DNA from 3 places in the Hymenobacter radioresistens genome. Region 2 is predicted to be linked to each of the others. Evidence: riboswitches for the same ligand, from Rfam matches in the RefSeq annotation. Region 2 holds a riboswitch; each other region holds the start of a gene.
What was found. A riboswitch is a leader RNA that binds a small molecule or an ion and turns the genes downstream of it on or off. The one in region 2 is predicted to bind S-adenosylmethionine.
Positions count from the first base shown of each region.

Region 1 (9,663 bases), 1.8 Mb from region 2:
AGTATATACGGTAGCTCCCGCGAAAAACGTGAAAAGCTACTCGACCAACCAGAGTCTGGCTACAGTGACGGATGCCGACGGAGCCATTGTTGCGGCGGTGCCCGTGGGTGCCTTGCCGGCTGGTGTGGCTCTGGATGCCGCTACCGGTCAGCTGACGGTAGCAGATGCTGCCCTGCTGGTGGCCGGCACCTACACCTTCCAGGTAAGCACAACCGATGCCTTGGGTGGGGTAACTTCCCATACAGTAACGCTGGTCTTCAACGGGGATGCTGATGCGGTGTACACGACAACCAATACCTATAACCGGGATGCGCTCAGCGACGGGTATTCCCTGGCCTCGGTAACGGATACCAATGGCGGGGTAGCCAGTGCCAGCATTACTACGGGCACGCTGCCCGCCGGCATGGCTTTCAACTCCACCACGGGCCAGTTCACGGTAACTGGTTCTACCGCACCAGTTGCTGGCACCTACACCTTCCGGGTGAATACGGTAGATGCGCAGGGTGGCAAAACGACCAATACGGTGACTATCATCATCAACGAGGATACAGAAGCAGCTTACTCAGTAGGCAACTCCTACAATAAAAGCTCGCTGAAGGATAATCAGGAGCTGGCTACTGTAACGGATCAGGATGCTGCTCTTGCCTCAGTTGCTCTGGCAGCTGGCAGCACACTGCCCACCTGGCTGCGGTTGAATACCGCCACCGGCACCATTACCATTCCGGTAGCAGCCAATGCAGCGGCGGGGGTATACAACGCTACTATGAATACGGTAGACGCACAGGGCGGGAAATCGGTAACGACGGTGAGCATTACCGTTACCATTCCCCCACTGCCCGTAGAGCTGACCACGTTTGACGTGAAAGCCGTACGCACCAATGCCCAGCTGACTTGGCATACGGCTATTGAGAAAAACAACGACCACTATGAAGTAGAACGTAGCTTCGATGGCCTCACCTTCCTGCAGATTGGGCAGGTACGCGGCAACGGTAGCAGCTCCACTGGTCATGACTATGCCTTCACGGATGTAAACGTAGGCCAGCGGACCGGCACGGTGTACTACCGCCTGCGGCAGGTAGATACCGATGGCAAGCTGCACGTAACGCCCGTGCGCACGGTAACCTTCGCCGCCAGCGCTATCAGCATCAGTGTGTATCCGAACCCGGCGGTAACCCAGGCTACTGTGGACCTGGGTACACTACCGGGCGGCACTTACCAGGTGCAGGTGCTGGACATGACGGGCCGCGTGGTTCGCCAGCTCACCCTGCAGGGCGGCATGGCCCAGCCCCTGGATATCCGCAGCCTGGCGGAGGGTACCTACCAAGTATTGATTCGCAACAATGAAGTGAATCTGACTCAAAAGCTGGTGAAGAGAAACTAGTCTTTCGCCCATGGCGCCCTAAAAAGCCCCCTCCAGCTTGGAGGGGGCTTTTTTCTTTTAGTCCCGACTAACTTGGCCAATGTACGTAGCATAGAAGCTGCTCATCTGTTTGCCTTGCTTTTCTATGAAACCTACTGCCTCTGATAAGTCCCCGACTACCGGGTCCGGCCGTTTTTCCTTTCCTACTGTTTCTGAGTACGATGTCGTTATTGTGGGCGGGGGCAGCGCCGGGCTGAGTGCCGCCCTGGTGCTGGGGCGCAGCTGCCGCCAGGTGCTGGTGTGCAGCAGCGGGCCGCCCCGCAACAGCACCTCGCCGGGCGTGCACAGCTTTTTCACCCGCGACGGCATTAAGCCCGCCGACTTGCTGCGCCTGGGCCATGAGCAGCTGGCGGCCTACCCCACCGTCACCACCCGGGAAGCCTGTGTTACCCGCATCGAAGTGAAAGAAGTAGGCTTCTGCATCACCATGCAACCCGACAGGGGCGGCCCTCCGGTGACGGTTTCGGCCCGCCGGGTACTGCTGGCCACCGGCGTCACCGACGACCTGCCGCCCATTGAAGGCATGCGCGAACTGTGGGGCATGGGCGTGCTGCACTGCCCGTACTGCCACGGCTGGGAAGTGCGCGACAAGCCCCTGGCCGTATATGCGCAGGGGAAAACAGCCTTGGGACTGGGCCTGCTCATCAGCCGCTGGAGCAAGGATGTGGTGGTGTGCACTAATGGGCCCAGCGGTATCAAGGAGAAAGGCCTGCAGCGCCTGGCCCGGCACGGTGTGGTAGTGCGCGAAGACAAGATTGCCCACCTGGAAGGCCGCTCCACCGGCGAACTGCGCCACATTGTGTTTGAAAACGGCGAAAAACTGGCCCGCCATGCCTTGTTCCTGCACACCCAGCAGCGCCAGCGCAGCAACCTGGCCGAGGAAACCGGCTGCCGCCTGCTTACCAACGGCGCGGTATGGACCAACAGCAAGGCCCAGACCAGCATCAAAGGCATTTACGCCGCCGGCGACACCACCCCCGCACCTCAGCAAGCCATCATTGCCGCCGCCGAAGGCTCCCTGGCCGCCATTGCCATCAACGAAAGCCTGACCCGGGAGGAATGCCGTTAGGAGGTGAAATAGTGAGATGGTGAAATGGTGGGTTTGACGTTTCGTTGGCGCGGTTCTGCGCAAGTGGCGCCGCCAGAACATCAAACTCACCATCTCACCAACTCACTATTTCACCATCCCACCACTCAAAAGAGGGCGCTGGCAACTTGCCGGATGCTGTCGGACTTGCCCATGCTGTAGTAGTGCAGCACCGGCACGCCGTGCGCCATCAACTCTTTGCTTTGGTTGATGCACCACTCAATGCCAATCTGCCGGGCCGCCTCGTTGCCGGGCGCCTGGTGTACGGCATCGGCCAACGCTTCCGGAATGTTGAGGTAGAAGGAGCGGGGCAGCATGGTGAGCTGCCCTTTGGCCGTGAGGGGTTTCAGGCCGGGAATGATGGGCACGTTGATGCCCGCTTCCCGGCAGCGCTTCTCAAAGCTGAAAAACTGCTCGTTATCGAAAAACATTTGGGTCACGATGTAGTCGGCGCCGCGGTCTACCTTGTGTTTGAGGTAGCGCAGGTCGGCCGCGTAGTTCGGCGACTCAAAGTGCTTTTCGGGGTAGCCGGCCGCGCCAATGCAGAAGTTGGTGGCCCAGGTGTCGTCCTGCTCCTCGTCCAGGTAAGAACCTTTGTTCAGGTCGGCCACCTGGCCAATCAGGTCACAGGCGTAGCTGTGGCCGTCGGGGTCCGGCAGGAACCGGCCTTCGCTTTTGATCGGGTCGCCGCGCAGGGCCAGCACGTTATCAATGCCCAGGAAGTGCAGGTCGATGAGGGCATTTTCGGTTTCCTCCTTGGAGAAGCCACCGCAGATCAGGTGGGGCACTGTATCTACATCGAAGCGGTTTTTGATGGCCGCGCAGATGCCCACGGTGCCGGGCCGGCGGCGCACGGTTTTCTTTTCCAGCAGGCCGTTGGGGTGCTGCCGGTACACGTACTCCTCGCGGTGGTAAGTAACGTCAATAAATGGGGGCTTAAACTCCAGCAGCGGCTCAATATTGGTGAACAGGCTCTGGATATTCTCTCCCTTTTTCGGCGGCAGCACCTCAAAGGAAAACAGCGTTTTGCCCTTGGCCTGCAGCAGGTGGTCGGTAACTTTCATATAAAAGCCCTAAGCTTGGCTTAGCGGGTAGTTTCGGTAGTGTGCAAAGCTCCCCTCCTCAGCTGAGGAGGGGTTGGGGGTGGTTGACAACTCGTTGAACGACCAACTAGCTTTAGTTACCTAACTCTAGTGTTTCAACCACCCCTAGCCCCTCCTCAGCTGAGGAGGGGAACTAGTTTTACTTGTCCTTACAGCGCCGTTACAGGCACGGAAACCGGGTCATAATTCAGGTTGGGCGCCAGCCAGCGCTCCAGCTCCGGCAGCGGCATGTTCTTGCGCCGGGCAATATCTTCCACTTGGTCTTGGCCAATGCGGCCCAGGCCAAAGTAGCGGGAGTTGGGGTGCGCGTAGTAGAAACCACTGACGGAGGAAGCCGGGTACATGGCCAGGTTTTCGGTGAGGCGGATGCCCGTTTTGTTTTCCGCGTCGAGTAGCTCAAACAGGGTAATTTTCTCGGTGTGGTCGGGGCAGCCGGGGTAGCCGGGCGCGGGCCGCACGCCCTGGTATTTCTCCTGAATGAGGTCTTCATTGGAGAGATGCTCGGCGGGCGCATAGCCCCAGAACTCCTCCCGCACGCGCTGGTGCAGGCGCTCGGCAAACGCCTCGGCGAGGCGGTCGGCAAGGGCTTTCACCATAATGCTGGAGTAGTCGTCGTGGTCCTTTTCGAATTGGTCCAGCAGCTTCTCAATGCCCAGGCCCGCCGTAACCGCAAACCCACCAATATAGTCCTCACGGCCGGTTTCCCGGGGCGCCACGAAATCGGAGAAAGCCAGGGAAGGAATGCCGGGGGCTTTTTCGCTCTGCTGGCGCAGGGTAAAGAACTCCGTCTGCACCTGCTCCCGGGTTTCATCGGTGAACACCTGAATGGTGTCGTGGCCTTGGGTATTAGCGGGCCAGAAGCCCAGCACGGCGCGGGCCGTGAGCAGCTTTTCGTCGATGATTTTTTGGAGTAAGGCCTGCGCATCCTCAAACAGCCTAGTGGCCGCTTCGCCCAGGTTTTCGTCTTCCAGAATGCGCGGGTAGCGGCCTTTCAGCTCCCAGGTGTGGAAGAAGGGCGTCCAGTCGATGTAGGTGGCCAGCTCGGCCAGCGGGTAATCTTCCAGCACTTTGGTGCCGAGGAAAGAAGGCTTCGTAATGGGTGTGGTTTCCCAATCAGCCTTAAAGCCGTTTTCCCGGGCCGCTTCAATAGGTAGGTAGTTTTTCTCGCGCTGGCGGCCAGCGTAATCCTCGCGCAACTGACGGTAGTCCTCGCGCACGGTGCGGGCGTATTCCACATCAGCCGAGCCCAACAGCGCGGCGGCTACGCCCACGCTGCGGGAGGCATCGTTTACGTGCACCACCGGGCCGGAGTAGTTAGGCGCAATTTTCACGGCTACGTGCAGGCGGGAGGTGGTGGCTCCGCCAATGAGCAGCGGGGTTTTCAGGCCGCGCTTTTCCATTTCCTGGGCCACGTACACCATTTCATCCAGGCTGGGGGTGATGAGGCCGCTCAGGCCAATAACATCGACCTGCTGCTTCACGGCTTCGTCCAGAATCTTTTCCAGCGGCACCATCACGCCCAGGTCCACGATATCAAAGTTGTTGCAGGCCAGCACCACGCCCACAATGTTTTTGCCGATGTCGTGCACGTCGCCCTTCACGGTGGCCAGCAGGATTTTGCCGGCGGTTTGCCGGTCGCCGCTTTGTTTGTCGGCCAGCAGGTAGGGTTCTAGGTAGGCCACGGCCTTCTTCATCACCCGGGCCGATTTCACCACCTGCGGCAGGAACATTTTGCCGGCCCCGAACATGTCGCCCACCACATTCATACCGGCCATCAGCGGGCCTTCAATTACTTCCAACGGGCGGGTTACCTGCTGGCGCACTTCCTCGGTGTCCTGGTCAATAAACTCTGTAATACCTTTTATCAGCGCGTGCTGCAGGCGCTCGGCCACGGGCAGGCTGCGCCATTCCTGGCTGTTGGCTGATGGCTGTTGGCTGTTGGTTGATTTATCCTTGATGTTGTCGGCGAAGTCCACGAGGCGCTCGGTGGCATCGGGGCGGCGGTTGAGCAGCACGTCTTCCACCAGCTCCAGCAAATCCTGGGGCACTTCATCATACACGGCCAACTGGCTGGGGTTTACAATGCCCATGTCCAGCCCGGCCTGAATGGCGTGGTAGAGGAAGGAGGAGTGCATGGCCTCGCGCACCACGTCGTTGCCGCGGAACGAGAAGCTGATGTTGCTCACGCCGCCGCTGGTGAGCACACCGGGCAGGTTGGCTTTAATCCAGCGCACGGCCTCAATGAAATCCAGGGCGTAGTTGCGGTGCTCTTCCATGCCGGTGCCCACCGTCAGGATGTTGGGGTCGAAGATGATGTCCTCGGCCGGGAAACCCACTTCGTTTACCAGAATATCGTAGCAGCGCTTACAGATTTCGATGCGCTTTTCCAGGGTATCGGCCTGGCCGTTTTCATCAAAAGCCATAACCACCACGGCAGCGCCGTACTGGCGCACGGTGCGGGCATGGGCTTTGAATACTTCCTCGCCCTCTTTCAGGGAAATGGAGTTGACGATGCTCTTGCCCTGCACGCACTTGAGGCCGGCTTCCAGCACGCTCCATTTGGAGGAGTCAATCATGATGGGCACGCGGGCAATGTCGGGCTCGGAGGCAATCAGGTGCAGGAAGGTGGTCATGGCCTGCTCCGAGTCCAGCATGCCTTCGTCCATGTTCACGTCCAAGACCTGCGCGCCGCCTTCCACCTGGTCGCGGGCTACCTGCAGGGCCGCCTCGTAATTGCCGGTGCGGATAAGGCGGGCAAAAGCACGGCTACCCGTCACGTTGCACCGCTCGCCTACGTTCACAAACAGGCTGTTTTCGTTGATGCCGAAGGGCTCCAAACCGCTCAGGCGGGTTAGGGCCGGCACGGCGGGCAGGGGGCGGGGCTGGTATTTCTCGGCCAGCTTGCTGAGCTCGGCAATGTGCTGGGGTGTGGTGCCGCAGCAGCCGCCCACCACCGTCAGCAGGTTGTCCTGGAGGTAGTCTTCCACCACGGCCGCAAACTCCTGCGCCGACTCATCATAGCCGCCAAAGGCATTGGGCAAACCGGCGTTGGGGTAGGCCGAAATGTGCACATCAGCAATGCGGCTGAGCTCCTGCACGTATTGCTTGAGCTGATGCGCGCCCAGGGCGCAGTTCAAACCCACGCTCAGCAGCGGCAAGTGGCGAATAGAGTTCCAGAAAGCCTCTACCGTCTGCCCCGAGAGCGTGCGGCCGGAAGCATCGGTAATGGTGCCGGAAATCATGACGGGCACCACTTTCCCGCCTTCATCAAAGAACTTCTGCACGGCGTACAGGGCTGCTTTGGCGTTCAGGGTATCGAAGATGGTTTCAATGAGCAGGGCATCGGAGCCGCCTTCTACCAGCCCGCGCACCTGCTCCAGGTAGGCGGTGGCCAGCTCGTCAAACGTCACGGCCCGGAAGCCCGGGCGGTTGACGTCGGGGGAGAGGGAGGCGGTGCGATTGGTGGGGCCCACGGCGCCGGCTACAAAGCGGGGCTTGGCGGGGTTTTGCGCCGTAAACTCATCGGCCACTTCCCGAGCAATGCGCGCCGACTCGTAGTTCAGCTCATACACAATGTGCTCCAGCCCATAATCGGCCTGGGCAATGGTGGTACCGCTGAAGGTGTTGGTTTCCACCATGTCGGCCCCGGCCGCGAAGTAGTCGGCGTGAATGCCCCGGATGATGTCGGGGCGGGTGAGGCTGAGCAGGTCGTTGTTACCGCGCAGGGGCTTGGGATGGTCGGCGAAGCGGGTGCCCCGGAAATCAGCTTCTTCCAGCTTATGGCGCTGAATCATGGTGCCCATGGCCCCATCCAGAATCAGGAGGCGCTGGCGCAGAATATCGTGCAGGGGCGAGGTGGTCGTCGGCATATCGGCTTTTCGGAAAAACGGCAATCAATAGCCTATCCAGAAAGAGCCGGGCGCAGAGGCCGGTTCCGCACTTATCTTCTTCTGCCAGAGAGGCAGAAAGGGAGTTAGCACCTTGTTTTGATTCAGGTTGCTAAGACGTCATAGGGCCCATTCCCTCGGTCTTTCTGGATAAGTAGCAAGACGAAGATACAATAGGAAAGTCCGGATTCCAATTTTCCGGATCTTGCCAGCGTTACTCCTCTGATTTACACTCCTCCGGCTATTAGATATCTTCGGCTATGCTGTTCCAGCGAAGTATTCGGGCTTTTATGATGGTGTGTCTGTTGTTGTTATCTGCATTCCTGCAGGCGCAGACCATGCCCAAAACCCCGGGTACCGGCCTGCGGGGCAGTATTATAATGGCCGCAGCTTCGAGGAACTGGCGTACACGCGTACGGACCCCACCATCGACTTTGATTGGACCTACAGCTCGCCTGGTCCGGGTCAGCCTCCTCAGCGGTTCCGCTCGCCGGCACCGGGCGTATCGGGAGACGATTTTTCCATCCGCTGGACGGGGCACCTCTACGTTCCGGTTACGGGGCTCTACACCTTCCGTATTCTTTCCGATGACGGTATGCGGGTTTGGATAGGCGGCAAGCGCGTGCTGAGCTCCTGGCGTGACCAGCGCGTTACGGCCGTAACCACCCAGGTACAGCTCACGGGCGGGCGCTACTACCCAATAAGGGTAGAATACTACCAGGTACAATGGGATACCCGCGCGCTATTGACGTGGCAGCTACCGGCCTCATCGGAACCGGCCCAGCCTATTTCCCCCGAAAACCTGTATGCTGCGCTGCCATCTTCTGCTAAACCTATTCCGCGCGAAGCGGAGCGGCCCCGGCCAAAAACGCCACCGGTAGAATCGGTCAGCAGTGCCCCGTTGGCCCCAGCCAAAACCACGCCGGCGGTTGTGCGGGCCGTCCGGCCCCCGGTACGGCGCTCTGCCGTAGTGCGGCCCGCTCGTCGGGCACCGGTAGCTACCTTGCCGGAACCACCAGTGCCGGTAGCGGCGCCCGCCGACACACCTGCCGCCAGTGCCCTGCCCGATTTAAGCACCCTGACCAAAGGCACGGCCGTTACGCTGCCTAACCTGTATTTCACCCAGGGCAAAGCCACGCTCCTGCCCACTTCCCGGCCCATACTCAACCAGCTGGTGCGCACGTTGCGGGCGCAGCCGGCGCTGCGCCTGGAAATTGCGGGCCACACCGATAATGTGGGCAATGCGGAGCTGAACCGGCAGCTCTCGGAGCAGCGGGCGCGCAACGTGCGCCAATATCTGATGCAGCACGGTATAGATTCCGTGCGCCTCACGCCCCGGGGGTACGGCGGCACCCGCCCCGTGGCCGATAACCGGGACCCCAAACAGCGCCCCCGCAACCGCCGGGTAGAAGTAGTGGTGGAGTAAAAGCTGCGCGGGTTACCAGCCAACCGCGGGCTGGTTGTGCCGTAGGTTTTCTCGTAGAGAGAAAACAACCAACTATTCCCAGCGCTATGGCTACCAAGAAAACCACTGCATCCGTCAAGAAAGAAACTGCTCCCAAGCCCGTGGACCGCCCCACGGCCAAGGACATGAAAAAATCTGCCCAAAAGCTGCCATATCCGGCTAAGCAGGCCGATATGAAGCTGCAGCCCGGCATGAGTTTCAGCACCTACCGCGCCGCTGGCAAGCTGCGGGATAAGGTGGCCCTGGTAACCGGCGCCGACAGTGGCATTGGGCGGGCGGTGGCCGTGGCCTTTGCCATGGAAGGGGCCCATGTGGCAGTGCTCTACAACGAAAACATCCAGGACGCCGAGGAAACCAAGCGCCTGATAGAAGCCCAGGACCGCCAGTGCCTGCTGCTGCAGCTGGATGTGCGCGACCCGGAGCAGTGCCGGCAGGCCGTGCGCCGCACGCGCAAGGAGCTGGGCGGGCTGAATATTCTGGTGAATAACGCGGCTTTCCAGATGGCGCAGGAAAAATTCGAGGACATTCCCGAAGAGCAGATCCGCCGCACCTTCGATACCAACATTCTGGGGTATATCTGGATGGCGCAGGCCGCCGTGCCCCACCTGAAAGCCCCGGACTGCATCATCAATACCGGCAGCATAGTGGGCCTCACCGGCAACCCGCTGCTCATCGACTACACCGCCAGCAAATCGGCCATT
Region 1 is NZ_CP010054.1:187,724-197,386, reverse strand. Features, by position in the region: gene PK28_RS00890 (T9SS type A sorting domain-containing protein) at 1-1,381, shown strand, start outside; gene PK28_RS00885 (NAD(P)/FAD-dependent oxidoreductase) at 1,506-2,489, shown strand; gene metF (methylenetetrahydrofolate reductase [NAD(P)H]) at 2,615-3,571, opposite strand; gene metH (methionine synthase) at 3,760-7,479, opposite strand; SAM riboswitch class I at 7,548-7,654, opposite strand; gene PK28_RS18735 (PA14 domain-containing protein) at 7,796-8,923, shown strand; gene PK28_RS00865 (SDR family oxidoreductase) at 9,088-9,663, shown strand, end outside.
Region 1: another riboswitch for S-adenosylmethionine. It lies ahead of metH (methionine synthase); the one in region 2 lies ahead of PK28_RS08425 (amino acid permease).

Region 2 (9,663 bases):
GGCCTGCTTGTCCATTCCTGCCTTTATGCCTCCTATACTGATGCTGGACCTGGCGGCCCAGCACGCGCCCCTGCGCGCCGCGCTGGACGCGGCGCTGCAGCAATGCCTGAATGAAAGCGCTTTTATTCAGGGTCCGGCAGTTGCAAAGCTGGCGCAGGAGCTAAGTGAGTATCTGGGCGGCCCCCACGTGGTGCCCTGCGCCAATGGTACCGATGCCTTGCAGCTGGCTCTCATGAGCCTGCGCCTGCCCAAGGGCAGTGAGGTGCTGGTGCCCGCTTTCACGTACGTAGCTACCCTGGAAGCCGCCGCCGTACTGGGGCTTACTCCGGTACCGGTAGATGTGCTGCCCACCACCTTTGGGCTGGATCCGCAGGCCGTTGAGGCCGCCATTACGCCGCGCACCGCGGCCATAGTGGCCGTGCATTTATTTGGGCAGTGTGCCGATTTGGAAAGCCTGCGCCGCATTGCCAGCCACCATGGCTTGGCGCTGATTGAAGACAATGCCCAGTCGCTGGGCGCCACGTTTACTTCCAGCGCCGGGGCAACCTGGGTAGCCGGAACAGTAGGAGAGGTGGGCACTACCTCGTTTTTCCCCAGTAAAAACCTGGGCGCTATGGGGGATGGGGGCGCTCTATTCACCCAGGATAGCAGCCGGGCCGAGCTGCTGCGCCAACTGGCTAACCACGGCCAAACGCGCAAATACCACCACGAGCACATCGGCCTCAATTCCCGGCTGGATACCCTGCAGGCCGCCCTGCTGCGCGTGAAGCTGCCCCATCTGGCGCAATGGACCACCGCCCGCCAGCGCATAGCGGCTCAGTATGATGCCGCATTTGCTGGCGTAGAAGGCCTGATGCCGCCCGCCCGCGACCCGCGCAGCACCCATGTGTACCATCAGTACACTGTGCAGGTAACCGACACGGCCCGCCGCGACGCACTGCAACAGCACCTGGCGGCGAATAGGGTGCCCAGCGTGGTATATTACCCGGTACCGGTGCATCAGCAGCCCGCTTATAAGTACTTAGGTTACCAGGCCGGGCAGTTTCCGGTGGCTGAACGGCTGTGCCATACGGTGTTATCATTGCCCATTCATCCTACCCTGGCGCCAGAGCAGGTGGCCTGCGTATCAGATGCGGTGAAGTCATTTTTCTGATAATTGCCGCTAAGTGAAAGCAAAGCCGCGCTGATAGTCCGGATTTACGCCGTTACCGCTACATTCGCCTATTGTGAATGATTCTGCCCTTCCCGCCGTCCGGTTTGTAATTTGTGGTATAGGCCATATTGGCCGGCGGCACGCGGCACTGGTTGCCCGGCAGCCCGGCGCCCGTCTGGTGGCCCTGGTTGATGTGCGGGAGGAACTGCGGTCCGGGTTGGCGGCCGAGTTCCCCGGCGTGCCCTTCTTTTCGTCGTTGGATCAGTACCTGCTGGCCGGGCCCGCTGCCGATGTGCTGACCGTGGCTACGCCCAATCATCTGCACGCGCCCCAGGCTATGCAAGGGCTGCACGCCGGCCTGCATGTGCTGGTGGAAAAACCCATTGCGCTGCGTACCCACGATGCCGAAGCCATTGTGCGCGCGGCCCAGGCTTCTAGCCGCCTAGTGTTTGGGGTGATGCAGAATCGCTACTCGCCGCCCGCCGCCTGGCTCAAGAATGTTTATGAAGAAGGCCGCCTGGGGCAGATATATCTGGTGCAGTTTAACTGCTTCTGGAACCGCGACGCCCGTTATTACCGCCCGGGCGGCTGGCGCGGCACCCAGGCACAGGATGGCGGCACACTCTTCACCCAGTTCAGCCACTTCGTGGATTTGCTCTACTGGGTATTCGGCGACGTTACCAATATCTCCGCCCGCTTCCGTGACTTCACGCACCAGCAGCTTACCGAGTTTGAAGACTCCGGCCTGGTTTCCTTTGATTTAGTACGCGGCGGCAGCGGCACGCTGCAATACAGCACTGCCGTTTGGGACCAAAACTTGGAAAGCTCCTTAACGGTAATAGCCGAGCATGGCAGCCTGCGCCTGGGTGGCCAGTACATGGATAAGCTGGAGTACTGCCACCTACGGAATTATCAGTGCCCTGAGTTACCACCTACTAACCCCGCCAATGATTACGGGCCCTACCAGGGTAGCGCTGCCAACCATGTGCAGGTGATTGAGAATGTGGTGAATACCTTGCAAAATGGTTGTGCGGCTACCACCAATGCGCTGGATGGGCTAAAAGTAGTTGAGATAATTGAGCAGATATATCAGTTGAAATAAGCACGCATTCATCATAGAAGCGTAATTCAGACTTTTTATCTGATACTTCTGGTAGAATGCTGCTTGTTCTGCGTGAACATTCTAATTCTTTTTAAGGCCGTAATACTGGATATCGGGCAGAGTAATATTTCTGCAGCCAACTTATTTATTGCCTTGTTTTTTGGTGCCTGGCTTCTGACTGCGCTGTGGTCGGCGTCTGAAATACTTCTTCTTCGCCAATTGCTTTTAAAGGATGGGTGTTTAGTCCTAAAAAGGGGGGGCTGTTTGTAAAACAAAGAATCCCTTACAGCTCCATTCTTCGTCTGGAAACCAAGGAAGAGAAGTTAGAATATTCCACCCGAATCTTTCGTGATTCTGACCTGCTGTACCATGGTGAGAAATTAACAATCATTACCAGGCAGCACAAGGTGGTAGTTCGCTCTATATGGCTGGGTGATTACCTGACTTTCAGGAATAAATTGAGCCATCTAGCTATCAATGCCAGGTTGTATAGCCCTAGTGCATTTAGGGAAAGCAAAAGCTATTTTGTGTTAGTTATAGGCGGTATCTTTATTCTGATAATGAGCTATGTAAATCTATTTAAGTAACTAAGATTCAAAAGAGCTTATCTACATGACTACTTATACTGCGCAAGCTTATTCCGAGCTGAGAACCTGGCAGAAGCGCATGCAGCAGAAACCCTCGCTGCTCAACCGTTTTGCCCGGCGGGTACAGGCCAAAATGAATGCTTTATTACCGGAAAAAGTACACTTGGCGCTAACTGCGGCTATTAAACAAATGGTGCGCGGAGTACTGTTTGGCTCAATGCAAATCACAAGAAAACCGCTGGTCGAAAGCAGTTTGAGCGAGCGGGAAACCCTGATTCGTACGCGCATCCGGTACTACCGCAATACGGCTGCCGCCGAAGGTGCCGTAACGGGGGCGGGTGGTTTCCTTTTAGGCCTTGCTGATTTTCCGTTGCTGCTCAGCCTGAAATTGAAGCTGCTCTTTGATATTGCCGCGCTCTACGGCCACGATGTGCGCGACTATACCGAGCGACTGTACCTGCTGCATATTTTTCAGCTGGCCTTCAGCAGTCAGCACACGCGTAATGAAGTATACCAGCGGGTGGCCAATTGGGAAACCTACCGCCTTACCCTGCCCACGGATGTAAATGAGTTCGACTGGCGCACCTTCCAGCAGGAGTACCGCGACTACATTGACCTGGCTAAAATGGCTCAGCTAATCCCCGTTATCGGGGCGGCGGTAGGCGCGGTGGCTAATTATCGGTTATTAGTACAGCTGGGCGAAACGGCCATACATTGTTACCGCATGCGTTGGTTTGCTCACAATAAACCTGAATAGCTATTGCCGTGTAGTGCCTGCTCCAAATTCAAATGGATGGTTAATGAAATCTAAATTAGAGGAACAATTACTGATGATAAAGCCAAGCTCTACAGCAAACCAATGTGAGGGCCTGCTTATACAGTTTCTGAGTAGATGTAACTGCCTTAGCGTCATTTTGCTATTTGATGATAAATAGGGTTTGCGTTATTTTTTAAGGGGGGAATTGAGTTATCACTACAAACTACTCGAGCACAGGGTACTTTTATCTAATCAAAAATCATTATAAATGAAGGGAATGTTGATTTTTTTATACTACGTTTGTGTAAGACATAACAAGAGAAAAAATTATTTTTCCTTCGTTTTTTATCCCCCACCTTATTTTCTTTACCCATGGCATTTGATTTCGGTCAGCTCGAAAACGCCCTCAACGCCGCTAAGAATAGCGAAATCGTGAAAAAAGACCTGCGCAAAGCAGTTCGCAGCGTTTCTTCGGCTATTAATGCACTCCAGGAAGCTGTTTCTCAAATGGAAACGGTACTGGCTGATGATTACCAGCCTGCTGCCAAGGAGCGTAAGCCCCGCGTAGCCAGCGTAGGTGGCGCTAAGCGTGGCCGCAAGCCTAAAAACGCGCAGCCTGCCAGCTAATATCTGGTCTTGAATTAAAAAAGGGCGGCCCTAACCAAATGGTTAGGGCCGCCCTTTTTTATGTATACGTGTGCCCGGTATCCATTACCAATAATAGAAAGTGGCTTAGAGTGGCTGCCTACACGAAGTTTGTTTGCAAACCCATCAATCCGGTTTTACCTTTGGGGCATCAATTCTTTCTAGCCCAAAGGATTGTTTTTATACAGAGACGCGGAGAGAAAGGCTCTACGATGCGTCGGCAACCTCCGCTAATGGCCGGAACGGTGCCCAACCGAAGGTCAGAGAAGCTACTTCCTGACAATATAAAAACAACACACCGTGGACTTCTGCCCCCGCTTTACTGCCCCGCTTTTTAGTTCTCCCGCCTTCCAGCGCGTCCCTTTGCGTGCCGCCTGTTGTTGCGCCGGATGTTGTTGCTGTTAACCAGCAGCAGGGCCGCCCTTTCAGGGAGCAAGCGCCCGAAACTCTAATTCTCGTTTTTCTCTCTTTCGGATTTGTGGCCTGCTCTGTTTCAGAGGTAAGGTAGCCGCCCCTGTGTGTCCTGGGTTCCGGCAGCCGCTTTCGTCACAGCCGGCGCCAGGAATCAATTAACCCAACGTGTGCTCCGGCGGCTTTGCTTCGCCGGACACGACTACCCACTATATGCTTAAAAAATCACTGGAACTGCTGCGGCAGGAAGCCGCCGAAACCGGCGCTAATACCTTAAAACGAAGCCTGAATGGCTTTAATTTGATTACCATTGGCATTGGGGTAATTATTGGGGCCGGCCTGTTCTCGCTGACGGGTATTGCGGCCGCCAACAATGCCGGGCCGGCCGTTACTCTGTCGTTTGTAGTGGCGGCCGTTGGCTGCGCTTTTTCTGCCTTATGCTACGCTGAGTTTGCCTCCATGGTGCCGGTTTCCGGCTCGGCCTATACCTATGCCTATGCCACCATGGGGGAGCTTTTTGCCTGGATTATTGGCTGGGATTTGGTCCTGGAGTATTCCGTAGGCGCCGCTACGGTGGCCATTAGCTGGTCGCAGTACCTCCTGAGGTTTCTCGGTAAGTACGGTATTCATTTGCCACCCCAGCTGGTAATGTCGCCGTTTGAAACGGCCGCTTTGGCGGATGGCAGCACGGTGCATGGCTTTGTGAATATTCCGGCCATGCTCATCGTGCTGGCTATTACCATGATTATCATTCGGGGCACGGCCGGCTCGGCGTGGTTTAATGCGCTGGTAGTTACGCTGAAGGTGGCCGTAGTACTGGTGTTCATTGCCCTGGGCTGGCAGTACATTGATCCGGCTAACTATCAACCCTACATTCCGCAGAATACCGGCGTGTTTGGGGAGTTTGGCTGGAGCGGGATTCTGCGCGGGGCCGGCGTGGTCTTCTTCGTGTTTATCGGGTTTGATATTGTGGCCACCATGGCTCAGGAAACCAAGAATCCGCAGAAGAATATGCCCATCGGCATCATCGGCTCCCTGCTGATCTGCACGGTGCTATTTGTACTGTTTGGCCACGTGATGACGGGACTGGCCAACTACACGGAGTTTAAAAACAGCGCCGCGCCGGTAGCCATTGCCATTGAGAAAACGCCCTATGCCTGGCTTTCATCGGCCGTTATCCTGGCCATTATCATCGGGTATACGTCCGTTATTCTGGTGGATTTGCTGGGGCAGAGCCGCGTGTTTTTCTCCATGGCGAAAGACGGCCTGCTGCCGCCGGTTTTCTCGCGTATTCACGAGCAGTTCCGCACACCGTTGCAATCCAATCTGCTGCTGGGGTTGTTTATAGCCCTGTTTGCGGGCTTCGTGCCCATTTCCGTTGTCGGCGAAATGACTTCCATTGGTACTTTGCTGGCTTTTGTGATGGTGTGCCTGGGCATTCTCATCATGCGCAAGAAAGAACCCGATGCGCCCCGTGGTTTCCGCACGCCCTGGGTACCGCTGGTGCCTATTCTGGGTATTGTAACCTGCCTGATTATGATGGTGTCGTTGCCCTGGGAAACGTGGCTGCGCCTGGCCGTTTGGCTGGCTATTGGTTTGGCTATCTACTTCGGCTATGGCAAGAAGCACAGCAAGCTGGGGCAAAAAGCGCAACAGAAACAGATAGTATAGGCAACCGCTTCCTGCTGGATGTAATAAAAAGCCCCGCCGTATATTACGGTGGGGCTTTTTTGTGCAATACTCTTCCTGACTTATATAAGCAGCCGGCGCAACGACCACATACTCCACACAATTACCATCAGGCCCACGCCCACAAACATCCAGCGCACGGGAATGCGGCCGGCCAGGCGGGCTGCCAGCGGGGCCGCCGCCACGCCGCCCACAATCAGCCCCAGAATAATCTGCCAGTGCGAAATGCCAATGGTGGCGAAAAAGGTAACAGCGCTGGCAAACGTGACGAAGAACTCCGTCACACTCACCGAGCCGATAACGTACTGTGGCGTGCGCCCGCCGGCAATGAGCGTGCTGGTCACCAAGGGGCCCCAGCCGCCCCCGCCAAAGGAATCCAGGAACCCGCCGGCCGCCGCCAGTATTCCCAGCTTCTTGTGCTTTTTGCGCGGACCGGGTTTAGAAAAGGCTTTGGAAATAATGCGCAGGCCCAGCAGCAGCAGGTACAGGGAAAGGAAAGGCTTCACATAAGCCCCGTATTCCTCCCCAAACTTCGCCAAAAGATAAGCCCCGGTAATGGCGCCCAGCACCCCCGGAATCAACAGCACTTTAAACAGCTTGCGGTTCACGTTGCCGAAGCGGTAATGATGATAGCCTGAGGCCCCGCTGGCAAACATTTCGGCGGTATGAATGCTGGAGCTCACGGCCGCCGGCGAAATATTCAGCGTCATCAGGCTGATGGCCGTCACCACCCCGTAGCCCATGCCCAGCAGGCCATCAATGAGCTGCGCACCAAACCCAATGGCCACAAAAAGAAAGAACGTATCCGAAGACGTGGCTGCTTCCCACACCTGCTGCCATGTGAAGTAGTAGGAGAGGATGTTGAACACCAGCATGGCCGCGAAGGCCAGCAGCGAGCCGGTAGCAATATGGCGCCAGCGCGCCGCCGCCGGCGACTCATAGGCCGGCCCCCCGGCCAGCTCCGCCGTTACCTCATTCAGCGACTTTACTTTTTTGGCGAAGTCGCCGCCCACTTTCTCCCGAATCACGGTCATGTGCTGGAGCACGTCGTGCAGCTCCTGGGGCAGGGTGTGGCTTAGCATTTCGCGCAGGCGCTTGGCAATGGTAGCCGACTTTCCGTTGGTGCTGATGGCAATTTTCAGGTCGCCCTTCTGCACAATGGAACCCAGGTAAAAGTCACAGGCCTCGGGCATGTTGGCCACGTTGCAGAGCAGGCGCTGTAGCGTAGCATCGGCCTTAATGCGCAGGTTGAGCGTCTGGTCATGGGTGGCCACAATCACCAGGTCGTGGCCCACCAAATCGGTGGCTTGGTAGGGCTGCTCGCGCAGTTGTACCGAAGGGTGCTGTGCCGCCAGCCGCTTCAGCTCCGGCGAAAACCAGGTAGCCACTACCGTTACCGCGGCGCCAGGACTGTTCAGCAGCATCGCCGACAGCTTCTCGCAGCCAGTCCCGCCCCCGCCCACCAACAGCACATGTAATTGCTCCAGCTTCAAAAACACCGGAAACAGCCGGTTGGTACCGGGTAGCGGCGGCGGTTCTGGCTGGGGCATAGGGTTATTAGCGGAGAGCGGCATTTTGGTTGTATTCAGAGAAGTGAAAGCAGAAATGCAGCCGTATCTGTTGAAGTGTGACACGGTTTTTTTGCTGGAGATATTCCGCACAACCGCCCCAGCTGTTAGCTTCCTGGCTTCAGAAGCAGAATGAGGTAATGCGTTGTTTTGAAGTTACTTGAACTAAATTATTTAATTTTTAGGGTAACTCCTGCGCTCCGGAGCTTCAGCCTACTACACTGGCCGGCACAAGGGGAGAAAAAACGGCCTCCACCGCGCCAATCAGCCCGGCGGCTACCGTATCACCGCTCAGCTCATCTACCAGAATAAATGAGCCGGTGGCGCGGTTCTGGCGGTAGTGGTCCACGGCCAGCGGTACGGCGGTTTTCAGGCGTACCCGCACGATGTCGTTTAGCTGGGCCGAGTCGGTGGGGGCTTGGGCGAAGGTGTGCACGTTTACCTTGTGCAGGATGGCCGGAATGGCGGCTTTCACCAGCGCCGCGTGGTGCTGCAGCAGCAGCCTGCGGCCGGGCAGCAGGGGCTGCTCACTCATCCAGCACAGCGTAGCTTCCAGCTCCCGCGTGAGGGTAGGCTCGTCGTTTAGTGGCACCAGGGTGTCGCCCCGGCTCACGTCCACATCATCGCGCAGCCGAATGACTACGGACTGCGGAGCTGCCGCCGTTTCCACTGCCTGCTGACTGACTTCAATGGCTTCAATCGTTGATTCCTGGCCCGAGGGCAGAATGCGCACTTTATCACCGGGGCGGTACTGGCCGCTGAGCACCTGACCGGTATAGCCGCGGTAGTCGGGCAGCTCGGGCGTTTGCGGGCGAATAACATACTGCACCTGGAAGCGGGGAGCGGCGGCCACTTCTACGGCGCCGGGCACCCTTTCCAGGTGTTCCAGCAGGCTGGGGCCCGTGTACCACGGCAGCTGCCGGGAGCGGGTTACCACATTGTCGCCGTGCAGAGCACTCAGCGGAATGGCCCTGGCTTTGGGAAGTTGGAAGTGGTCGGTAAGGGCGGCGTAGTCGGCGGAAATCTGGTTGAAAATTGTCTCATCATACTGCACCAAATCCATCTTATTCACGGCCAACACAAAGTGCCGGATGCCTAGGAGCGCGGCAATAAGCGTGTGGCGGCGGGTTTGCTCAATCACGCCCTGGCGCGCATCCACCAGCACAATAGCCAGGTCGGCGTTGCTGGCGCCCGTCACCATATTGCGGGTGTACTGCACGTGGCCGGGGGCATCGGTAATGATGAACTTGCGGCGGGGCGTGGTGAAGTATTTGTAGGCGACATCAATGGTGATACCCTGTTCCCGCTCGGCGCGCAGGCCGTCCGTCAGCAGGGCCAGATCCACTACGCCGTTGGAAGCCTGACGCTTTTCCAGCGCGGCCAGTACATCCAGGGAAACAGATTCAGAATCGTAGAGCAGGCGGCCAATCAAAGTGCTTTTGCCGTCGTCGACGCTGCCGCAGGTGATAAATCGGAGAAGGTCCATGGGGTGAGTTAGTGATTTGGTGAAATGGTGAGTTTTCCGAACCGTCATGCTGAGCCTGTCGAAGCATCTCGCGTGCTGATGTTGCAGTGCTAATCACGGTATACCACATTAGCGAGATGCTTCGATCCTCTGCTTGATGCGCAGAATGCTCAGCATGCTGTTCGAATGGAATTTCACCACTTAGAAATAGCCGTTGCGTTTCCGGTCTTCCATGCCGGCCTCAGAGATGTTGTCATCGAGACGAGTAGCCCCCCGCTCGCTAACC
Region 2 is NZ_CP010054.1:1,971,989-1,981,651, forward strand. Features, by position in the region: gene PK28_RS08400 (DegT/DnrJ/EryC1/StrS family aminotransferase) at 26-1,153, shown strand; gene PK28_RS08405 (Gfo/Idh/MocA family protein) at 1,227-2,255, shown strand; gene PK28_RS08415 (EcsC family protein) at 2,868-3,599, shown strand; gene PK28_RS08420 (hypothetical protein) at 3,972-4,226, shown strand; SAM riboswitch class I at 4,422-4,535, shown strand; gene PK28_RS08425 (amino acid permease) at 4,869-6,326, shown strand; gene PK28_RS08430 (TSUP family transporter) at 6,407-7,894, opposite strand; gene PK28_RS08435 (sulfate adenylyltransferase subunit 1) at 8,121-9,398, opposite strand; gene cysD (sulfate adenylyltransferase subunit CysD) at 9,579-9,663, opposite strand, start outside.

Region 3 (9,663 bases), 1.8 Mb from region 2:
TCCAGCGTATCATCGCCCGGCTCGGCCTGGGTTTGGTGGTAAGCCTCGTAGCTGCGGTAGCTGAGCAGGGCCATGGCCCGGGCCGCTTTCAGTCCGCGCTGCCCACCCGAAGGTGTAGCCTGATGGTAGGTTTCATCGGCCAGAATAGCCAGCCGTTGAGCCTCGTTAAAGGCAATGCCCCAGGGAGAGTGCCGGGCATTCGTAGCCAGCACCACCAGATGCGCAAACACGCCGGGCTGCTCTACGGCCCACTCCAGTGCCTGCTGACCGCCCAGCGAGCCGCCAATAAGGGTATGAATCCGGGTTAAACCCAAATGCTGCCGCAACTGCTCATGGGCCGCCACCAAGTCCCGGATAGTAAGCAGGGGAAACGCCTGATACCAGGGCCGGCCGGTTTCTGGGTTCTCCGTGAGCGGGCCAGTAGAGCCGTAGCAAGAGCCCAGCACGTTGGCACACACAATAAACCAGTCGGCAGGGTCGAAATAGCAGTTCTCGCCAAACAACCCGGGCCACCAGGCCAGCACCTCGGCGTTGGCCGTGAGAGCGTGGCACACCCAGATGACGTTGTCGCGGGCTTCATTCAAGGTGCCGTAGGTGCGGTAGGCCACCTGAGCTCCGGGCAGCACGCCGCCACCTTCCAGCGGCAACGGTTTAGGGAGCGTAAAAACCAAGTCTTCGGGCATGATGTATTCGGCAGGGAATTCCTAATCGGCGCTGCCCAGGCGGGCAGCGCCGTGATAGAAAGGGTTGAGCCCAAAGGCCGGCGAGTCCTAGTCCCACCCAATAGACTCTTATAGTGCCGACGGAGCTCAACCCAGGTGTTGAGTTGCCGGTTGCCAGGATGGTTTTAAACGAATGGGCAACCGGCAACTCACAACTGGCAACTGAAATTAAACCTCCAGCGGCTGGGCATGCTCAGGCTTGGGCTCCAGCAGGGTAGTTTCTGTCTCCCCAAACTGAGGCACATCCTCGCGCACGGCTTCAAAAGCCTGTGCCAGGTCGGCGCGGATGTCTTCGAAGTGCTCGATGCCCACGGAGAGGCGCAGGAGGGTAGGCAGTACGCCGGCGGCCTGCTGCTCCTGCTCCGAAAGCTGTTGGTGCGTAGTAGCCGAAGGCTGAATAATCAGGGTTTTAGCGTCGCCTACATTGGCCAAGTGGCTGACCAGCTTCAGGTTATCAATAAAGCGCGTGGCCGTATCCTTGGAGCCCCGAATGCTGAAGGTGAGTACGCCGCCCGCGCCCTTGGTCAGGTATTTCTGCGCCAGCGCGTAGTAAGGGCTGCTTCTTAAGCCCGGGTAGTTTACCCGCTCTACCTGCGGGTGTTGCTCCAGCCAGGTAGCAATACGTTGCGTGTTTTCCACAGTGCGCTCCAGGCGCAGACTCAGGGTTTCCAGGCCCTGCAGCAGCAGGAAAGAGTTGAATGGGCTTTGCGAAGGGCCAAAGTCCCGCAGGCCTTCTACCCGGGCGCGAAGGATGAAAGCAATGTTGCCAAACGGCCCGTTCTTGCCGAAAACATCATTAAACACCAGCCCGTGGTAACCCTCGGATGGCTCCGTGAACTGCGGAAACTTACCGTTGCCGAAGTCATAGGTGCCGCCATCCACAATCACGCCGCCAATGCTGGTGCCGTGCCCGCCAATCCACTTGGTAGCCGACTCCACCACAATGTGCGCGCCGTGCTCCAGGGGGCGGAACAGGTAGCCACCGGCCCCAAAGGTATTGTCCACAATCAACGGTAGGTCATACTTGTTGGCAATGGCGGCAATACGCTCAAAATCCGGCACGCTAAAGCTGGGGTTGCCAATGGTTTCCAGGTACAGGGCCTTGGTATTGTCATCAATCAGGGCCTCAAAGCTCTCGGGGTTGTCGCCATCGGCGAAGCGCGCATCAATGCCCAGGCGCTTAAAGGCTACTTTAAACTGATTATAGGTGCCACCATACAGGAAGGAGGTAGAAACGAAATTGTCGCCGGCCTGCAGAATGTTGTTTAGGGCAATGAACTGTGCCGCCTGTCCCGAGGAAACGGCCAAGGCTGCTACGCCACCTTCTAATGCGGCAATGCGCTGCTCAAACACGTCGGTGGTGGGGTTCATGAGCCGGGTATAGATATTGCCGAACTCCTTTAGGGCAAACAAGTTAGCGCCGTGTTCGGCATTTTTAAATACGTAGCTGGTCGTTTGATAAAGCGGTACGGCGCGGGAGCCGGTTACGGGGTCGGGCTGCTGGCCGGCGTGCAACTGAAGGGTTTCGAAGTGCAGGTTCTGAGTAGACATAATAGGTCTGTATTTAAAGAAGAAGTTTTTGACTGGGGAAAGCGCAAAGCGCGCAAAATGGCCACGACGAAGCGTAGCGGAAACCCTCCTGAAACCGGCAAAAGCAAGCAAATTGCGGCGGTTAGGATGCGGCTTAGCCCACGGAATGCCAGCGGGCATTGCCAGTTAGGACCAAACAGGAAATGGGAGGAGGGGTGCTGGAGGGAGCCGGCTTTAAGCGGCTAGCAACAGCAACAACACGCGCTGCAACAGCAGCGCATTCGCATTCGCGTAGTGACGAAGGCGGAAACACAGACATCTGTTGAGGGGCCGGGACGCAGCAAGGCGGCCGGGGCAAGCGGATTTGAGCAGGCGAAAGCGAGGGTGTTTTCCATGGCACTCAACTTATATCTCCCGCCAGCAACAGCTGGTCTGGGCAGGAATTGGCACCTTTCGCGCGGTCGAAGGTTGCCAGCGGGTCACGGAGCCTGTTCTCTCGCCGCTTCTATATAAATCCTATGAAAACTGCCCCGCCGCGAGCGGGGGAGTACCGGGTTGGTGAGGGCAAATGTAAGCGCCAGATTCAGAACTCAAAATTTTAAGCGCAATTTTTTAACCGCTTTAGCTTAAAATGAAACAAGCTATACGCAGGTAAATGCACAAAAAAACGCCGCCCTGCGGAGCAGAGCGGCGTTTGGAGGAAGTAGCGTCGGAGACTAAATTTTTGGCAAATTCAATACCTGGCCTACTTCAATATGGTCGGGGTTGGAGCCAATGGTGGCTTTGTTGGCGTCGTAAATCTGGTGCCACTTGCTGGCGTCGCCGTAGTGGTGCTTGGCAATTTTAGACAGCGAATCACCGGATACTACGGTGTACGAATCGCCCTGCGTGGTAGCGGCCGGCTGGTTGGTATTGCCGAAGAAATCGGTGTTGCCGGTGGCGGGCTTATTGGCGGGCTGAACGGGTTTTTGTTCGCCTTTATTCAGAAAATCGAAGAGTCCCATGGGAGTGGTTAATTAGGAGTAGGAGAGGAGTGGAAGTACCGCATCGGCCTGATAGCCATGGTTATGTACTGCTGATCTTACGTGGCCTGCCGGATTTAGTTGTTATTCCGGGAGAGCATAGACTTATCCCAACTCTTTGTGCCGCCTAGCGTAAGAAGTGGCTATCTGCCGGAAAAAGCATGGCTCAACCGGCGGGTAGTTCACCTTGCAAGTTTCTCCCAACTTCTCATCCTTTCCCTATGAAACTGATGCCTTTCCCATTTCGCTATCTGGCCAGCCTGTTGGTGCTGGTGGCCCTGTTTGCTACCTCCTGTAACCAGGAAAATAAAGTAGGCGAAACCAATATGCTCTACGGTACCGACAGCAAAGTCTGGAAGACCGATAAGGAAACCACCGCCACCGGCGACAAAGTAGACCAGAGCAGCGCTGATAAGAAAACCGAGCTGCGCTTCTTCGCCAACGGCAATTTCAACATGACGTCGCCCTCCCAGACCATGCAGGGAACCTACACGTTCGACCAGACGGCTAAAAAAATTACGCTCACGCCCACCGGCAGCAGCAACACTTTGACGTTTGATGTCGTAAACCTCACCAAAGATGAAATTACCCTGCGCGCCCCCGATGGCTCGCAAATGATGCTGGAGGCCGACTAAGCTCCGGTTGAGAATTCGAAGTCTGAAAAAACACAAAAAAGCCTTTCTGCCAGCGGTAGAAAGGCTTTTTTGTGTTGATACAAGCTGGATATCTAGGAATGCATCAGTTTCTCGGCGGTGCGCCGGCCGTATATGCGGGCCACCCAGCGGGGTAGGAACACGGCGCCCAGCACCAGATACAGGTAGTACGTTACCATGCGGTAGAGCAGCACCATGAAGCTGGTCATGGTAGCCGTACCGATAAACTTGCCGAAAAACGTGGGGAAAGCGCCTTCCGCAATGCCCGCACCACCCGGCGTAATAGCTACCAGCAGAATGACTTTGTAAGTAATGTTGCGGGCAAACATCATGGTAAATTCCTGGGCTGATACGTTCACGAAAGCCGCAATCAGGCAGCCAATGACGAGGTAGCGCGCCGTCCAGACAAAGGCGGTGCTGAGGGCCGCCCGCAGCCAGTAGCCCGCGCCATTGCCGCGCAGCTGCGCTGAGGCCCACACTACTTCATTGCCGTGCTGATAGGCTTTGGCACGCCAGCGCCGCAGGCCGCGCAGGGAAAACAGCCGTACCAGCAGCCGCTTTACCGACATGGGGTTGATAAACAGCGCATACAGCATGAGACCGGAATACAGCGAAACCATCACGTAGCTCAGCCCAAAGGCTATTTTGAGCGTAGTCATGAATCCGCTCTGCAAGGATTCGGCCGGGTACAGCCCCTCGTGCGCCAGCCAGACCACCAGCGGTACCATCACCACATAATACAGGTTATCCAGCAGGGCCGTGACCATCACATACGCCACCGATTTGCCCAGCGTAATACCTTCCTTATGCAGCAGTATGGGCGCTACCGAGGTGCCACCCACGGCCGAGGGCAGAATGCAGGAAGCAAACTCCCAGATCATAATAATATCCAAGGAAGCGCGCCAGCTCAGCACCCGCTCCGATATTTCCCGGATTCTATAGACATAGCCAGCGTCGCGGGCTACCAATACCAGCAGGGAAATAAGGAGCCACATGGGGCTGGCGTTACTCAGGGGAGCCAGGTCGCCGGGCTTGTAGCTGCGCCAGAACATGAAGCCCACCACGCCCAGGCCAATAAGCACAGGCAGCACAATGCGCGAGGGCCGAAGCTTATCGAGCAGTTGCTGTTCCTCGGAGTCCTGGGTAAGCGGCATAAGCAAGCGGTGTGGTAGTGGCAAAAGTAGCCATTATTCGGCCAGAGCTGCGTAGGGAAGATACGAAGCGGAAAACCTGTACGACAGGGATAAACCGCTGCCCCGGAAAACTCGTACCTTTGCCCACTATGGGATGCTATCTGGTAGCGGCCCTTAACCTTTTCTAAGGTTATCTGTTGCCCTCTTAGTTCCTGCTATTTGTCCTGACCCAAGATGATTGTTGAACCCGGTGCCCTGCTGGCAGCTATTGACTCGCCTGACGACCTGAAAAAGCTCAGCCCGGACCAATTGGTTCAGCTAAGCCAGGAGCTGCGGCAATTCATCATTGATTCCGTGTCCATCTACGGCGGCCATTTTGGCGCCTCCCTGGGCGTGGTAGAGCTGACGGTAGCCCTGCATTATGTTTTCAACACCCCCTACGACCAGTTGGTGTGGGACGTAGGCCACCAGGCTTACGGCCACAAAATCCTGACTGGCCGGCGGGAGCAGTTTCCCACAAACCGCCGCTACGGCGGCATGTCGGGCTTTCCCAAGCGCAAGGAAAGTGAGTACGATGCCTTTGGCGTGGGCCACAGCTCCACCAGCATTGGCGCGGCGCTGGGCATGGCCGTGGCCTCCGACTATAAAGGCGAATTCGACCGGCAACACATTGCCGTTATTGGCGATGGTGCCATGACGGCCGGTATGGCCTTTGAAGCCCTGAACCACGCCGGCGTGGAGAAATCCAACCTGCTGGTTATTCTGAATGATAACTGCATGAGCATCGACCCCAACGTGGGCGCGCTCAAAGAATACCTGACGGACATCACCACCTCCCGTACCTATAACAAAGTGCGCGACGAGCTGTGGAATGTACTAGGCAAGCTTTCTAAGTTTGGCCCTAATCCGCAGCAGATTGCCAAGCGTGTGGAGCAGGCCATGAAAGCTACCTTGCTCAAGCAGGGCAACCTGTTTGAGGCCCTCAACTTCCGCTACTTCGGCCCGGTAGATGGCCACGATGTGCAGCATCTGGCTACCATCCTGCACGACCTCAAGAGCATTCCCGGCCCCAAGCTGCTGCACTGCGTTACGGTGAAGGGCAAAGGCTATGCGCTGGCCGAAAAAGACCAGACCCTGTGGCACGCTCCCGGCCTGTTTGATAAGGTAACGGGCGAAATTCATAAGAAAACCTACGCCACGCCGCAGCCGCCCAAGTATCAGGACGTGTTTGGGCACACCTTGGTAGAGCTGGCCGAGAAGAACGACAAGATCATGGGCGTGACGCCGGCCATGCCTTCGGGCTCGTCGCTGAACATCATGATGGAAGCCATGCCCGACCGCGCCTTCGACGTGGGAATTGCCGAGCAGCATGCGGTGGTTTTCTCTGCCGGGCTGGCCACGCAGGGCCTGGTGCCTTTCTGCAACATCTACTCCTCCTTCATGCAGCGCGCCTACGACCAGGTGGTGCATGATGTAGCCCTGCAGAACCTGCACGTAGTATTTTGCCTGGACCGCGCCGGTTTTGCCGGCGCCGACGGCCCCACGCACCACGGCTGCTACGACCTGGCCTATATGCGCTGCATCCCCAACATGGTGGTTTCGGCGCCTATGAATGAGGAAGAGCTCCGCAACCTGATGTACACGGCCTCCTTGCCCGAAAACGCCGGTCCGTTCAGCATCCGCTACCCGCGCGGCGAAGGCGTGATGCCAGAGTGGCGCAAGCCGCTCAAAAAGCTGGCAATTGGTACCGGCCGGGTTGTGCGCGAAGGAGAAGGTGTGGCGGTGCTCAGCATTGGCCATATCGGTAATTACGCTGTGAAAGCCACCCAAAAGCTTTTAGCTGAGGGCCTGAACCCCGGGCACTACGATATGCGCTTCTGTAAGCCGCTGGATGAGGAAATGCTCCATAACATCCTGCGCCAGTACAAAGCCATTGTAACCGTGGAAGATGGCTGCCTGCAAGGCGGCTTCGGGGCGGCCGTGCTGGAATTTATGGCCGACCACGGCTATAGCCTGCCCGTAAAGCGCCTCGGTATCCCGGACCGCGTGGTGGAACACGGCACTCAGGACGAGCTGTATAAAGAATGTGGTTTTGATGCTGATGGAATTGCCGCTGCTCTGCGCGAAATGAGTGGCAAGGTGGCAGCGACAGAACCCAGGACTACGGTATTGCTGTAAGATTCTTCAGCAATGGTTTTTAGAGCCAAAGTAGCGTTAGCTGCTTTGGCTTTTTTCTTTTTATAGCATGCTATAGAGTCTGAAATTTTTATCAAATAATGGAATCATTTTCAAAGTTGTGCCTACTGTTTTAATATATAGATCTTATATATATAGTTATATATGAGGTAAATAATATATTTTCTTCTATTGTACAGTCATTAGATGTAGAGCTTGCGTATTGCAGGAAATTCAGTTTTCGACCTCTTTGAAAAACCTGCAACATGAAAAATAAATACGCGTTTTTGACCTTCTTCCTGTTTTTAGTTGGTACCGTAACATCTGGCTACAGTCAGGGCCAGGGCCAAGCACCCGGAACCAGTGAAAACTGCTCTGGCCAATTTGATCTGACCTACCCTTCTGGTGCCGGAGTTACTACCAGGACCTTCAACAATGGTAATAGTAATCCGGTGGTAACGTATTGCCCAGATGGTACTGGTAGTATTGCTTTAACGGTAACGGAAACCTCTACTGGTGGATCGTTCACCGTTAAAAATGCTGCCGGTACTACTTTGTATACCAATGTTTTCCCAACTGCCCCGGCAACATTTACCTTTTCTTTACCAATATCGTCTCAAACAACTTACACGTTTATAAACACTATCAATTGTAATAATCCGAAAACAATTTCTGTTGAGTTAACCTTAGCCCCTTCGCTTGCTATTACTTCCAGTGCAGGTAATAATGCTGTTTGTCCGCTCACTGCTGTTACACTTACTGCTACCGGTGGTACTGGTACCTATACTTTAAGAGATGCTAACGGAGCAATTCTGGGAACTAATAACTCGGGTATCTTCACGGTATATCCAGGAACAACTACTTCATATACTATAGAAAACACCACTGCTGATTGTGGTGCAAACACAGTTACACAGCGCATCACGGTTGCTACCAATAATCTGACCCTAACCTCAAATGATGCCGATAATACGGTATCGTCAGGCACAGCGGTTATCCTTACAGCAGGCGGTGGTACTGCTGGTGGATACACTTGGACTGCCAGTGATGGTACTGCTATTACTTCAACTGGCTCCCAGGTAACGGTTAACCCAAGAGTAACTACTCAATATACCGTAAGTGGTCGGACTGCCATTGGTAACTGTCCAACTTCAGCTTCTTTGACTATCACCGTAAATGCAGTGATTCTGCCGGTAGAGTTTGCGAGCTTCACGGCAGTATGGGCCGGTAAAGCCCCACAGCTGAGCTGGGCCACGGCCTCAGAGAAGAACAGCGCCTCTTTTGTGATAGAGCGCAGTTTGGACGGGCTGACCTTTGCCGCCATTGGCCAGCGCGCCGGGGCTGGCAGCACCACCACCCGCAATGAGTACCAGTATTCAGATCTTAGCCTTTCTTCCTCGGTTGCGGGTACAGTGTACTACCGCTTGCGACAGGTAAACACCGATGGCACTTTCAGCTACTCGGCGGTGAAAACACTCCTGATTCCTACAGGAAAGGCCGGTTTCAAAGCTACGGCATTCCCCAACCCTTTTGAAACCAGTGTTTCAGTAGAAGTAGAGGCGCTGGGTGCCGGTGCCATTACCTATACAGTGCACGATGTGCTGGGCAAGCAGTTGCTGCTACGCACAGTGGCAGCCTCGGGCGTTGGCCTGCAGAAAATCAACTTACCACAAAGCGCTACTCCACGGGCGGGTGTGTACTACCTCACGGTGCACCAGGGTAATCAGCAGCAAGTGCTCAGGATCAGCCGCAAATAGATAAACTAACAAACCCCGAATTTGTAAAAAGCCCAGGCCGATGTCGGTCTGGGCTTTTTGTTGGTAGTTATCTGGCAGCGCAGCCAAATTTCAGTTGTAAGAGTCATTATATAGAAGGCTCTAAATCTATAGGGGTATCGGTTGGTAAAGACCTGATCTATCGGACAAAATCCTTTAAGGTAGGATTACGGGCAGCTAAGAGTAGTGGGGCCCATAGTGAAAACCTGCATCCCAATTTAAGAGCAATATCAGATCAAATTTACGGAGGATTTTATTGTACTTATTAAGTGCAAGTAAAATTGGTATTATTTGTATAGTGCTTATTAATAGCATTATATAGTATATTAAAAGATAAATAATGCTATTTAATTTGAAAGTTTCCGCTAAATGGTAAGTTTGTGCTGAATCGTGATGTTGTCACTAAACCTCTTCCTACCACTATGAAAACACTCTACAGTTTCTTAGCATGCCTGCTCATGCTTTTGGGTATTCCTTTAAAGGATTACGCGCAGTGTTCCAACCAGATTAACGTAACGTACTACAACTCTGCCGGGACTGCTACTACCCAAACAATTAACAATGGTCAGTCGGGGGGCGTTATTCCAGTCTGTCCTACGGCTGGGACCAACTTTGTTCTGAAAGCAACGTCTACTTCCGATGCCAACCTGTAC
Region 3 is NZ_CP010054.1:3,729,670-3,739,332, reverse strand. Features, by position in the region: gene metX (homoserine O-acetyltransferase MetX) at 1-683, opposite strand, end outside; gene PK28_RS16090 (O-acetylhomoserine aminocarboxypropyltransferase/cysteine synthase family protein) at 891-2,273, opposite strand; SAM riboswitch class I at 2,655-2,768, opposite strand; gene PK28_RS16085 (LysM peptidoglycan-binding domain-containing protein) at 2,969-3,256, opposite strand; gene PK28_RS16080 (hypothetical protein) at 3,496-3,909, shown strand; gene PK28_RS16075 (lysylphosphatidylglycerol synthase transmembrane domain-containing protein) at 4,002-5,081, opposite strand; gene dxs (1-deoxy-D-xylulose-5-phosphate synthase) at 5,295-7,238, shown strand; gene PK28_RS20190 (T9SS type A sorting domain-containing protein) at 7,502-8,992, shown strand; gene PK28_RS16060 (Ig-like domain-containing protein) at 9,433-9,663, shown strand, end outside.
Region 3: another riboswitch for S-adenosylmethionine. It lies ahead of PK28_RS16090 (O-acetylhomoserine aminocarboxypropyltransferase/cysteine synthase family protein); the one in region 2 lies ahead of PK28_RS08425 (amino acid permease).